DNA from 3 places in the Stenotrophomonas sp. FSL W7-1447 genome. Region 1 is predicted to be linked to each of the others. Evidence: predicted binding sites of a transcription regulator. Region 1 holds the regulator's gene; each other region holds the start of a gene.
The links. Region 1 encodes FliA, which starts transcription of late flagellar genes. Its sites were predicted from a motif close to TAAAGTTTNNCNNNCNNNGGCCGATAA; they were not measured.
Positions count from the first base shown of each region.

Region 1 (4,299 bases):
GGCAAGACCACCACCATCGCCAAGCTGGCCTCGCGCTTCGCCGAGAAGCATGCGCCGCGTGACGTGGCCCTGGTCACCACCGACACCACCCGCATCGGCGCCCGCGAGCAGCTGTATGGCTACGGCCGCCAGCTCGGTATCGCCGTGCACGAGGCCAACAGCGGCACCGACCTGGACCAGCTGCTGGAACGCCTGAAGGACTACAAGCTGGTGCTGATCGACACCGCCGGCCTGGGCCCGCGCGACCGCGCGCTGGCCGCCCAGCTGCAGTGGCTGCGCGCCGCGCGCCAGGTCCGCACCCTGCTGGTGCTGCCGGCCAACACCAGCTTCGGCGACATGGACGAGGTGGTCCGCCGCTTCGGTGCCGCCAACCTGCAGGGCCTGGTGCTGAGCAAGCTGGACGAGACCGGCCGCTTCGGCAACGCCCTGTCGGTGGCCGTGGACCACGCCCTGCCGATCACCTGGGTGACCGATGGGCAGGACGTTCCGGAGGACCTGCACCGGGCCAGTGCAGCCAATCTTGTACTTCGCCTTGAAGATTTGCGCCGAGCGGCCGATATGCCCTGCAACCCGGAGTTGAACCATGCCGTCGCGTGAGTACGCCAAGCTGACCAAGACCTTCCCGCTGTCGGCCACCCGCAGCGAGCCGCTCGGCCCTGTGCGCACCCTTGCCGTGACCGGCGGCAAGGGCGGCGTGGGCAAGACCAACGTGTCGGCCAACCTGGCCGTGGCGCTGGCCGGCATGGGCAAGCGCACGCTGCTGCTGGACGCCGACCTCGGCCTGGCCAACATCGACGTGATCCTGGGCTTGAACCCCACCTTTACGCTGGCCGACCTGGTCGCCGGCCGCTGCTCGCTGGACGACGTCATCGTCGAAGGCCCGAACGGCGTGCTGGTGGTGCCGGCCGCGTCCGGCCGCCGGCACATGGCCGAGCTGGCCCCCGCCGAGCACGTCGGCCTGGTCAATGTGTTCTCCGAACTGGAACGCGAGCTGGACATCATGGTGGTGGACACCGCCGCCGGCATCACCGACGGCGTGCTGACCTTCTGCCAGGCCGCGCAGGACACCGTGGTGGTGGTCTGTGACGAGCCGGCGTCCATCACCGACGCCTACGCGCTGATCAAGGTGCTGTCGCGCGAACGGGGCGTGGACCGCGTCCAGGTGGTGGCCAACATGGTCCGCGACCCCAACGAGGGCCGCGTGCTGTACGAAAAGCTGACCCGCGTCTGCGAGAAGTTCCTGGCCGACGTCTCGCTGAACTACCTGGGCTGCGTGCCGCAGGATGACTGGCTGCGCCTGTCGGTGCAGCGCCAGCAACCGGTGGTGAAGGCCTATCCGTCCAGCCCGTCGGCGCTGGCGATCACCGAGATCGCACGCCGTACCGCGCGCTGGCAGGCGCCGACCGAACCGCGCGGTGGCGTCGAGTTCTTCCTCGAACGCATCCTCAAGCAGCGTGGGGTGGCAGCATGAAAGGCGCAGCCCAGTACAGGGAAGTCCAGCGCTCGGCGGCCAACGATGTCATCGCCCAGCATTCGGACCTGGTGCGGCGCATCGCCCACCACCTGGCCGCGCGCCTGCCCGCCAGCGTCGAGGTGGACGACCTGATCCAGGCCGGCATGATGGGCCTGATCGAAGCCTCGCGCAGTTACGACGCCGACCAGGGCGCCTCGTTCGAGACCTACGCCTCGATCCGCATCCGCGGCTCGATGATCGACGAGATCCGCCGTGGCGACTGGGTGCCGCGCTCGGTGCACCGGCGCGCACGCGATGCGGCCGCCACCATCCGCCGCCTGGAACAGAGCAGCGGTCGCGCCGCCAGCGCCACCGAAGTCGCCGCCGCGATGGAGATGCCGCTGCCCGAGTACCTGCGCCTGATGGAAGACGCCGCGCGCGGCCAGGTGTTGAGCCTGGAATCGCGCATCGAAGACCAGGGCGAGCTGGACACCGTCGCCCAGGGCGGCCCGACCCCGCAACAGGTGCTGGAGCGTGGCGAGTTCGGTCGCGAGCTGGGCAAGGCCATCGGCCACCTGCCCGAGCGCGAACAGCTGGTGCTCTCGCTCTACTACGAGCAGGAACTGAACCTGAAGGAGATCGGCGCGGTGCTCGGCGTGAGCGAATCGCGGGTCTGCCAGATCCACGGCCAGGCCGTGCTGCGCCTGCGTGGACGGCTGAAGATTTTCGAGGCGGCGGACGCCGGCCTGGAAGAGTGAACATGCCCGAGGCGGCTGCCCCCGGCCGCCCGGAATGAACAACAAAGGAACTCTGCTTTGAACAAGAACATGCGCATCCTGATCGTCGACGACTTCTCGACCATGCGTCGGATCGTCAAGAACCTGCTGGGCGATCTTGGCTTCACCAACACCGCCGAAGCCGAGGACGGGCATGCCGCGCTGTCGCTGCTGCAGAGCCAGCCGTTCGATTTCGTGGTCACCGACTGGAACATGCCGGTGATGACCGGCATCGAACTGCTCAAGGCGATCCGCGCCGACGCCAAGCTGAAGACCCTGCCGGTGCTGATGGTCACCGCCGAAGCCAAGCGCGAGCAGATCATCGAAGCGGCCCAGAACGGCGTGAACGGCTACATCATCAAGCCGTTCACCGCGCAGACGCTGGAAGAAAAGCTCGGCAAGATCTTCGAACGCCTGGCGGCCAGCGCCTGATGGATACCACGGTCGACAGGAACGCCCTCGCCCTGCGCCTGCAGGAAGCCCTGGACGCGCTGGAGTCCGGCGATGAAGCCGCGTGGCGTCAACGCATCGACGGGCTGGTCGCGCTGCGCACGCAGCCGATGATGAGCGGCCTCTCGCGGCTGGCCCGCGAGCTCGGGCAGGCCCTGGGCGAACTGCCGACCGTGCCCAGCGAGGCCGGCGAACTGGACGATGCCTGCGCACGCCTGGACCATGTGGTGGCGATGACCGAACAGGCCACGCACCGCACCCTGGACCTGGCCGAGGAATGCCGCAGCCTGACCGAGCAGCTGCGCGCCGAAGGCCTGCAGCCGGGCCAGGACGCGCAGCTCGAGCGCATCCGCCACAACCTGACCGAGATCGCCCTGACCCAGAGCTACCAGGACCTGACCGGGCAGATCATCCGTCGCGTGGTCGGCATCGTCCGCCGCGTGCACGAAGGCTTCGGCGCGCTCGGCCTGCCGCCGGAACAGCATCGCACCGACCCGGAACTGGCCGGGCCGGCACTGAAGGGACTGGACCGCCACGCGGTCTCGCAGAACGACGCCGACGACCTGTTGTCGGATCTGGGGCTGTAAGCATGAGCGCGGTATCCGACGACATCACTGCCGATTTCATCATCGAGGCACAGGAGATCCTGGATCGCCTCGGCGAACAGCTGGTGTCGCTGGAGCAGGCACCGCAGGACGGCGAACAGCTGAACGCGGTGTTCCGCGGCTACCACACGCTCAAGGGTGGCGCCGGCTTCCTTGGCGTCACCGCGATGGTCGAGCTGTGCCACGCTGCTGAGGAAGCGCTGGGCGCCGCGCGCGCCGGCCAGGCCGTATTGCAGGCGCACCACTTCGACGCCGCGCAGCAATCGCTGGACTACCTGCAGTCGATGCTGGACGCCGTGTCGTCCGGCACCGAACCGGGCTATGCACCGCCGGACCTGATCGCCCAGTTCGATGTGCACGGTGGCACCGCGGCGGCGCCTGTCGCCGCCGCTCCGGCAGCCGGTAGCAGTGACCTGATCACCGACGACGAATTCGAAGCCCTGCTTGACCAGCTGCACGGCGGCAACGCCCCGACCGCGGTCGCACCGGCCAAGAAGACCGACGACGGCCTGATCAGCGAAGACGAATTCGAGGCCCTGCTCGACCAGCTGCACGGTGGCGCCGCACCCGGCGCCAGGCCTGCCGCTGCGGTAGCCGGCGCCGCTCGCTGCCCCACGCCCGGCGGCCGCACCGGCGCGCCGGCGCCCAAGCCGGCCGCCAAGCCGCTGGCCGAGGCGGAACATACCGTGCGCGTGGACACCAAGCGCCTGGATGCGATCGTCAATCTGATCGGCGAACTGGTGCTGTCGCGCAACCGGCTCAAGACCCTGCGTGCCCGCCTGCGCGACGAGGAGCTGGACCGCGCCGTGTCCACCCTGGACATCGCCACCGCGCGCCTGCAGTCGGCGGTGATGCGCACCCGCATGCAGCCGGTGGGCAAGGTGTTCTCGCGCTTTCCCAAGGTCGCCCGCGATGTCGCCCGCTCGCTGAAGAAGGAAGTGGACCTGGAGTTGATCGGCGCCGAGACCGAACTCGACCGCAACCTGGTCGAGGCCCTGGCCGACCCGCTGGTGCA
Region 1 is NZ_CP150199.1:2,266,518-2,270,816, reverse strand. It holds gene flhF (flagellar biosynthesis protein FlhF) at 1-597, shown strand, start outside; gene NSQ78_RS10645 (P-loop NTPase) at 584-1,471, shown strand; gene NSQ78_RS10640 (RNA polymerase sigma factor FliA) at 1,468-2,211, shown strand; gene cheY (chemotaxis response regulator CheY) at 2,269-2,661, shown strand; gene NSQ78_RS10630 (protein phosphatase CheZ) at 2,661-3,266, shown strand; gene NSQ78_RS10625 (chemotaxis protein CheA) at 3,269-4,299, shown strand, end outside.

Region 2 (4,299 bases), 1.9 Mb from region 1:
ACGCTGCGCGACTGGCTGCAGCGCGGCGCGGTGATCCATGTCTGCGGCTCGCTGCAGGGCATGGCCGAAGGTGTGGACCAGGTACTGCGTGGCGCGCTGGGCGAGGACGCAGTGGAAACGCTGCTGGAAAGCGGACGCTACCGCCGCGACGTGTACTGAACCATTCGGTGGTGTAGGCCGGCGGGCCGGCACCACCGGCAGAGTCAGGCCGCCGCGCGCGCCTGTGGCATCGACTGCAGGCGGAATGCGCCCACCGCTTCGGCCAGGGCATGCACCTGCGCCTGCATCTGCGCCGTCGAGGCACCGGCCTCTTCCACCAGGCTGGCATTGCGCTGGGTGCTGGCTTCCATCTGCACGATGGTCTGCTTCACCTGCGCAATACCTGCATGCTGGTCCTGCGACGCACGACGGATGCCGGCAAGCAGATCGGCCAGCTGCTGCACGCTGCCGACGATCTCCCCCATGGTCGCGCCGGCCTGCCCGGCCTGAAGGTTGCCTTGGCCGGCACGCGCCACTGAATCTTCGATCAGCCCCTTGATCTGCTTGGCCGCCTCAGCACTGCGCTGCGCCAGCAGGCGCACTTCCGCAGCCACCACGGCGAAGCTTCGGCCCTGCTCGCCGGCGCGCGCCGCTTCCACCGCCGCGTTCAGGGCAAGGATGTTGGTCTGGAAAGCAATGCCATCGATCAGCTGGGTGATGTCGCCAATCCGCCGTGAGGCCTCGCTGATGCCGTGCATGGTCGCGACCACCTGCCCAACCGCCTCACCACCACGCCTGGCCACTGCCGCCGCGCCCTGGACCAGGGCATCGGCGCGACCTGCTGCATCGGCAGTGCGGCCGACGGTGTCGGTCAGCTCATGCATCGACGCCGCGGTCTCTTCCAGGTTGGCGGCCTGCTGTTCAGTGCGCTGCGACAGGTCATGGTGACCGGCAACGATCTCGCCGACGCCGGCATCGAGGCTGGAGGCTGCCTGCTGGATGCGGGTGACGATGTGGCCCAGCTGCGCGACGGTGGCGTTGGCATCGTCGCGCATGCGCGCGAACACCCCCTGCAGTTCTCCTTCCATGCGCACGCTCAGATCGCCACGGGCCAGTGCGGCCAGCAGCACCTGCAGATCGCCGAGATTGCTTTCGAAGGTGGCCAGCAGGCGATTGATGCTGGTGGACAGCGTGCGCACGAAGCCCTGCTTGCCGTCCAGCCCGATGCGGCCGTGCAGGTCGCCCTGTGCGGCGGCATCGACCAGCGCTGCCACTTCGGTCTCCAGCAGGGTTTCCAGCGCACGGCTGCGCCACTCCACTGCCACGCCGAGGAATTGTCCTTCGTCGATGATGGCATTGGCGATCAACTGGTAGCGGACGCCGGCATGGCTGATCTCGCGCTCCTCGCGCTGGCGCATGCCGGCCAGGCTGGCCAGCGCCGGATGCAGGCGCACGGCTTCGCCGCCAAGCAGCGCTTCGGCCGGGCGTTCCAGCTGCTGCAGCAGCGCCGGATTGGCATAGGCCACCCGGCCTTCGGCATCGATCACCATCAGGCCGGCCTGCGCACTGTCCAGTGCCTGGCGCACGCGGGTGTTGCCGCGCGCCACGGCACGCTCGGTCTCGATGCGTGCGCGCAGGCGCTGCTGCATCTCCACCAGGCGCTGGGCCAGCTGGCCGATCTCATCGTTGGCGTTGTACACACGCAGCGTGGTGTCCAGGCGGTCGTCGGCGATGTCGCTGGCGAAGCGCAGGGTGTCCTGGATCGGCTGGCGCACCGCCCGCCGCACCAGCACCAGGCTGGTGATCAGCACACCGGCAACCAGCAGCAGGGTCAGCGCGAACAGTACGCTCATGGCGCGGGCCCCGGCCTGCTGGCGCGCCTGGGCATGGGCCAGCGCGGCGACCTGCGCCTGCTGGAACGCGGTCAGCGCCGGGGCCACGGTGGCAGCGGTATCCAACAGCGACTGCGCCTCCACGTCCAGGCCAACGCGGGCAGCGGTGTATGCCAGCACGGCGGCCTGATACGCCTCCATCCCGCTGCGCAGGGTGTCCTGCGCATCGGTGGGCAGGCCCGCCAGCGCGAGGTCGAACGGCAGCTTTTCCTCGCTGACGCGGTCGGCGTGGGTGGAGTCGCCGTCAAGCAGCAGCAGCGCCTCCTGCCTGCGCATCTTCTGCAGGGACAACGCCAGCGACGGCCGTTGCAGCGCATCCACCTGTGCCTGCAGGGTGTCGGCCGCCTGCTGCAGTTGCGCGGCCAGGCCGGCCTGGCCGCGCCCCATCTCATCGACCCGTTCGAACAGGGCAGCCACACCCTGCGAAAACGCGCCGGCGGCCTCGGTCAACGCCTGCAGCGCCTTGCGCCGCCCGGCATCCATCGGCATCGCGCGCAGCGCCTGCAGATCGAGCTGCAGCGCTTTCTGCGTAGCCAGCAGCTGCGCGCGGTCGGCATCGTCGAAACTGCGCGCATACTGGGTCTGCAGACGTCGCGCCTCGGCCACCCGCGTGGCCAGGCGCGCGGCCAGGTCGCTGCCGCGCTGGTAGCTGGCCTGGCTGCGCGCCGCCTGTGCGCTGGCATGGCCGGTCCAGGCGTAGACGGCGGCGATCGCAACCAGGCCCAGGCCGCACACCCAGAGCGTGGCCTTGAGCTTGTTGGCCACGCTGAGCCGGTGCGGTTGCAGCCACAGCAGCAGGCCGGGGGATGCCGAGCGCAACGCGGCAAGGCGCGTGCGCACGGACCGGAGGTGGGGGACAACGGCCGACATGACAGACTCCAGGCGGAAAGACGCACCTGTATCGGCCGGAACCTGAGCGACTTTAGGCCATTTTCCTCCCAGCGCCACCGGCGGCGGGGGACGCGCTCTTTGTACCGGGCACAGGCGACGGCGGCATGACACCGCCGCCGCGCTTGACCTCAACCCCGGTTGCGGGAGCACAGTGAACCTCCCCTCCCCCCGGTGACTGCATGACGACGCTCGATGTCCCCCGCTACCTGCAACGCCTGGAGCTGGATGCGCCGCCACCGCTGACGCTGGCGGGCCTCACCCTGCTGCAGCAGCGCCACAATGCGCTGCTGCCGTTCGAGACCCTCAGCTGCCTGTTGCGCGATGCGGTACCGATCGACCTGGACAGCGTGCAGCGCAAGCTGCTGGACGACCGCCGTGGCGGTTACTGCTTCGAACTCAATGGCGGCCTGCTGGCGCTGCTGCAGGCGTTGGGATTCGATGCGCAGCCGTTGAGCGCGCGCGTACTGCTGGCCGCCCAGGACGGCGAACTGACCGCGCGCACCCATCTGCTGCTGCGCGTTGAGGTGGACGGCGATGACTGGCTGGTGGATGCCGGTTTCGGCAGCCTCACGCCGACCGTGCCGCTGCGCCTGCATGATCCACAGCCGCAGGCCACGCCGCACGAGCGCTATCGGCTGCGGCGACTGCCCGGTGACGGTGATTTCGTGCTGTCGGCCGAATCCAGCGATGGCTGGCGGGCGATGTACCGCTTCGACCTGCAGGCACCGGCACCGATCGACAACGTGGTGGGCAACTGGTACGTGTGCACGCATCCCGATTCCAGTTTCCCCGGCCAGCTGCGCGCGTCACTGACCGGGCCGGACTGGCGACGCACCATCGGCAGCGGCAACTACACCGAATACCGCCCCGGGCAGGCACCGGACAAGCGCCCGCTGCATGATGTTGGCGACGTGCGCGAGGTATTGCAGCAGCGCTTCGGCCTGCGGTTGCCGGACGATCCACGGCTGGACCCGGCGATCAACGACTGGCTGCAGCGTTCGCGCGCCGCGACGATGTAGCGGATGCACGCGCAGCGTCGTGCCATGCCTGGCGGGAGGCGTCATCAACAGCCGCCGGGCATGGGCTCGGCGCTACGGCATCCTGCGCGCCTGCAGCGCAATGCGGTTGCCTTCGCTGTCCACTATCTCGGCCACGCGCCAGTGGCCGGCATCGGCCGGGCCGAAGCGCAGCTCCGCGCCCGCCTTCAGCGCGCGGCCGAGGCTGGCGTCCAGGTCAGCAACCCCGATGTAGATGCGCGCCCCGTGCTCGGACGACTGGTAGTCGGCTCCCTGCACCAGCGCCATGCTGGCACCTGCGGCCTCGTCGGCAAACGGCAGGTAGGCCATCCTGCAGTCATGCAGCAGGATCGGGGCGTCCACCACCACCTGCAGCCAGTGCTGGTAGAACGTGATGGCCCGGGCCAGGTCACGGACCGGTATCTCGACGTGCAGAATCGGGTTCATGCGCGCAGCTTAGCCGGATACTGACACTCCCTTGCAGGGCAGCACTGGCATGCTGGACGGCCCCTTCCCCGCGG
Region 2 is NZ_CP150199.1:4,192,744-4,197,042, forward strand. It holds gene NSQ78_RS19445 (sulfite reductase flavoprotein subunit alpha) at 1-159, shown strand, start outside; gene NSQ78_RS19450 (methyl-accepting chemotaxis protein) at 204-2,741, opposite strand; gene NSQ78_RS19455 (arylamine N-acetyltransferase) at 2,942-3,781, shown strand; gene NSQ78_RS19460 (VOC family protein) at 3,854-4,225, opposite strand.
Region 2: NSQ78_RS19450 (methyl-accepting chemotaxis protein) is a predicted target of FliA. The motif match lies at 2,770-2,796, and genes of this name have one in related genera.

Region 3 (4,299 bases), 1.2 Mb from region 1:
ATTCCCAGACAGGCCAGAAATCCCGCATGCCCCAGACCTGGCCCTGCTGCACACTACCTGCGAGCGCGGGATGAAGGTAGCGTTCCAGTGCTGCATGCAGCGAAAGAAACTCCGCGCTGCGCAGCGTTGCCTGCCGGTAGCACGTTCTCAGGAGTTGCTGGAGTCGCCGCAGCAGCAGCTCCTGTGCCCAGGCATCACCTTCATGCAGCGAGTCACCCTCGCGCAGATGGCGATGGCGGAAGTCCGTTGCGCGCTGTACGGCATCCATGGTGAAGCGTCCCCAGATGATGCCGGGATCGATCTGCAGCAGGTTGCGATAGAAGTCGTCAGCGAGAAAAAAATACAGGCCGACGATGTCGGCGGTTCCGCGTTCGCATACGCTTCGCCGGGTGGGAAGCTTCGGAAAGAAGGGGGCGTCGTCGTCGTTGAACAATGCATGGTGAAGCTGGCGGTCAGCGTACTTCAGATTGCCATCCTGCCGCCGCGCCATCTGTGAGCGAAGTGACAGCAGTCGAAGTGGATTGGAATGGTTGAACAGCGAGTCGATGGCAATGGCGTCGACGAACGAAGCGGGGGCCGCTGCAAGTCCACGTCCATGCGTGTCTGCCTCAACGCCGTCTTGCTGCGGTGCATGTCCGAGATCTGATTGGACATTCCTGAAAGCGGCGAAAGCCAGGTAGAGCAGACGGAATGCGTCGCGGGGCGCGGTGGAGGTCGGCATGCCATGCGGCACGCGCAGCTCGGTGCGTCCATCTTCCACGAACAGGCCCACAGCGCTGGACCCAGCCGCGACGACGCTGACGTCATGCAGCTGCATGCAGATCTTCCGAAACAGTGCAGCTGCGGATGAAGTCATCGCGTCGGGCGGAAAACTGTCCGAAGGTCCTCAGTGATTCCGGGGGAATACGCAGCCATTCTGCAAGTGGGGACTTGTCCCTTTCGAAGACGTTGTCCCACAGGTAGAGGAATAGCTTTCCCTCGATATCACTGGCGGCGATATGGTGGGCAATGGGATGGACTTCCTGTGTCACGGCAAGCGCTTCGACGAAATCCTCAATGAGCATCCCGTCCTTGGTCTTCTGGAAGTTTATCTTTGACTTGTAGTAGGGGGATGAGCCACTGATGGCAAAGGCAATAGTCTTCAATTTGCGCTTGGCGGACTCGTCAAAGCCCGAGAGTGTGTCGATTGCCTTCAAGGTCTCGGCATTGCAGGATTTCCGGAGCTTGCAGAATGCATCGTCGAACCTCTGGCTGTAGTCCGCGCCCTGCATGTACTCCGCAGCCCCTGGGGCAAGCTTGCGCAGTTCGGCAATCGATGCAGCGTGCGTCTGTTCCAGCGTCGCGGGTGGTGTTGTTGCAGCGATGGCCCGCGCCTTGATGAACCAGGGGCCGATCAGTTTGTCGTCGAGATTCGGAGAGGTGCATTTCTCGACGATCATCGCATTGAGAGCATCCACCAGCATCTTCCAGGTAACCGATGGGTGGCCTTCGATCGTTGCATTGGCCTGCGCAGCGGGAACTGCATTGAACTCGGCTGGACTGAACTGGAAATTCCAGCGGCGCTTGAATGCAGAGTCCATGAAGAAGATCGATTCGTCGCCAGTGTTCATGGTCCCGATCAGGTAGAGATTCGCCGGAAGCCTCAGCATGCGCTCATCTTCGATACGACCGATCAGCGTGGAGGAGTCTCTGTCATCGCGAGCTTCAAGTTCGCGGATCTCGTTGATCAGCGCCTGCACCGTCAGTTTCGAGGCACAGACGGAATAGCTGGATTGTCCGTCATCGTCCCGGTCCAGCAGCTGGAAAATGTCGCCGAAGATTTCCGCACAGTTGCCGCGGTTGATTTCGTCAATGAGCAGGACAACGTTGCGAGGCGGCGAATCGGCCGTGCCATGCTCTGAACGGTGAAGGGCAAGTGCCAATGCGCGGATGAAGGGGCCGGCATGCACTTGGTAATGGACCTTGTTGCCCTCGGACAGTGGCAACAGGCGGGAGACGAAATCGCCGTAACCAAACTCGGCGTGGAACGTCACAGGGATGACCTCGTCCGGGCGAATGCCGAGCATCGGCGTCTTCTCATGCCGGGCCTTGTAACTCTTGCTGGTTCCCGGTGGGCCGAAAATAATCAACTGGTGGGGAAAATCGTGGCTCATCAGATGTATCCATTCATCTTCAAGGATCGATTCGATTCTAAGGGGCCACGATGTAGGCGGGCACCCTTGGCAGCATGGAAGGGAACTTTAGGGTCGCTAGCGCCAGGAATCGACGCCATCACCTCTCTGAACCGCACCCGGACGAGCGTGGCAGCTCCCATCAAGGCGCTTCGGGCCACGCCGATAAGGGCGCATCCCCCCGTTTTGGATGTACCGATGAACTACTTGAGGAATGTCAGGGTTGCCTGGCGTCTTGGGCTGGGCTTTGGCCTGTTGCTGCTGCTGGTTGCCGCCGTGGTCGCTACCGGGGCCACCGCCAGCGTCGTGCAGAAGCGCGCGATGCAGCAGGTGGTCGATATCAGCGTGGCCAAGGTGCGCCTGCTGTCGCAGATGCTCGATGCCAACAATCAGATGATGGTGGTGCGCCGCGAGATGCTGATCCGCCAAGGTGACGACCGCAGCAGCGACGAGAAGCGCATTGCCGATCTGGTCAAGCGCTACGAGGCCAGCTGGTCCGCCTACCAGGCGCTTCCGGGTGATGCCGAAGGCAAAGCCATTGCGGAAACCATCGCCGCCAAGCGAGCCATCGCACGCCCGCTCAACAAGCAGACCAGCGAGCTGATGGAGCAGGGCGACTATCCGGGTGCCGTGGCGCTGACCCTGGGCCCGGTGCAGGACGCGGCCAACGGCTGGAACAAGGCGCTGTCGGACGGCGTGGACTTCGAGGAAAAGGAAAGCCGCAAGGCTGCTGCCGAAGCGATCCGCCTGGGCGAGCGCAGCCTGTTGCAGCTGCTGGTGCTGGGCGGCGTCGCGCTGCTGGCGGGCATCACTGCCTCGGTGATGATCGGCCGCAGCCTGACCGGCCCGCTGGCGCGCGCGGTGAACCTGGCCGAGCGGCTGTCAAAGGGGCAGCTGGACCAGGAGTTCCGCCTCGGTGGCCGCGACGAACTGACCCAGCTGGGCGAGGCCATGGCCAGCGTCCGCCAGAGCGTGCATGCGGCGATCGGCGCGCAGCTGCAGATGGCCGAGCAGCACGAGGCCGGTGCGATCCGCTATCGCATGGACGCCAGCGCCTTCCCCGGCGATTTCGGCCGCATGGTGCAGGCCACCAACAGCCTGGTCGAATCGCACGTGGAGGTGGAACTGCTGATGGCCGAGGTGATGCAGCGCTACGCCATCGGTGACCTCAGCCGTGATCTGCCTGACTACCCCGGCGAGAAGTCCACGCTGACCCGTACCCTGGCTGCAGTGAAGCAGAGCCTGATGGCGATTAACGCGCAGATTGATGAACTGGCCCGCGCCGCTCGCGCCGGTGACTTCAGCATGCGTGGTGATGCCGCTGCGTTCCAGTTCCAGTTCAAGGCAATGGTCGAGCACCTCAACGGCATGATGGCCAGTTCGCAGGCCAGCATCGCCGATGTCTCCGACGTGCTGCGCGCGATTTCGCACGGCGACCTGACCGCGCGCATGGACGGCGAGTACGACGGCGTGTTCGCCCGCATGCGTGACGACGCCAATACCACCACCGCGCAGCTGACCGGCATCGTGCAGGGCATCCAGGCCGCCGCCGACAGCATCAACAATGCCGCGCAGGAACTGGCGGCCGGTAACAACGACCTCTCGCGCCGCACCGAACAGCAGGCGGCCAACCTGGAGGAGGCCGCCGCGTCGATGGAGGAACTGACCTCGACCGTACGCCAGAACGCCGAACTGGCGCGGCAGGCCGACAGTGAAGCGCATGCCGCCGGTGCCGCCGTGCGCGAGACCGAGCAGGCGATGGCACAGATGGCCTCGGTGATGGGCGAGATCGATCAGTCTTCGGCACGCATTTCGGAAATCTCGACGGTGATCGACGGCATCGCGTTCCAGACCAACATCCTGGCACTGAACGCTGCAGTGGAAGCCGCCCGCGCGGGCGAGCAGGGGCGTGGCTTTGCGGTGGTCGCCAGCGAGGTGCGTACGCTCGCGCAGCGTGCCGGTGTCGCCGCCAAGGAAATCAAGGAACTGATCGAAGACGCCGCTGCCAAGGTGAAGAGTGGCCTGGCGGTGACCGTTGAATCCGAAGCTGCAATCGCGCGCGTGGCCCAAGCCAGTTCGCGTACCACCCAGCTGATGAGCGACATCGCAGCGGCCAGCAAGGAGCAGG
Region 3 is NZ_CP150199.1:3,457,264-3,461,562, reverse strand. It holds gene NSQ78_RS16230 (hypothetical protein) at 1-817, opposite strand, end outside; gene NSQ78_RS16225 (AAA family ATPase) at 804-2,153, opposite strand; gene NSQ78_RS16220 (methyl-accepting chemotaxis protein) at 2,370-4,299, shown strand, end outside.
Region 3: NSQ78_RS16220 (methyl-accepting chemotaxis protein) is a predicted target of FliA. The motif match lies at 2,314-2,340, and genes of this name have one in related genera.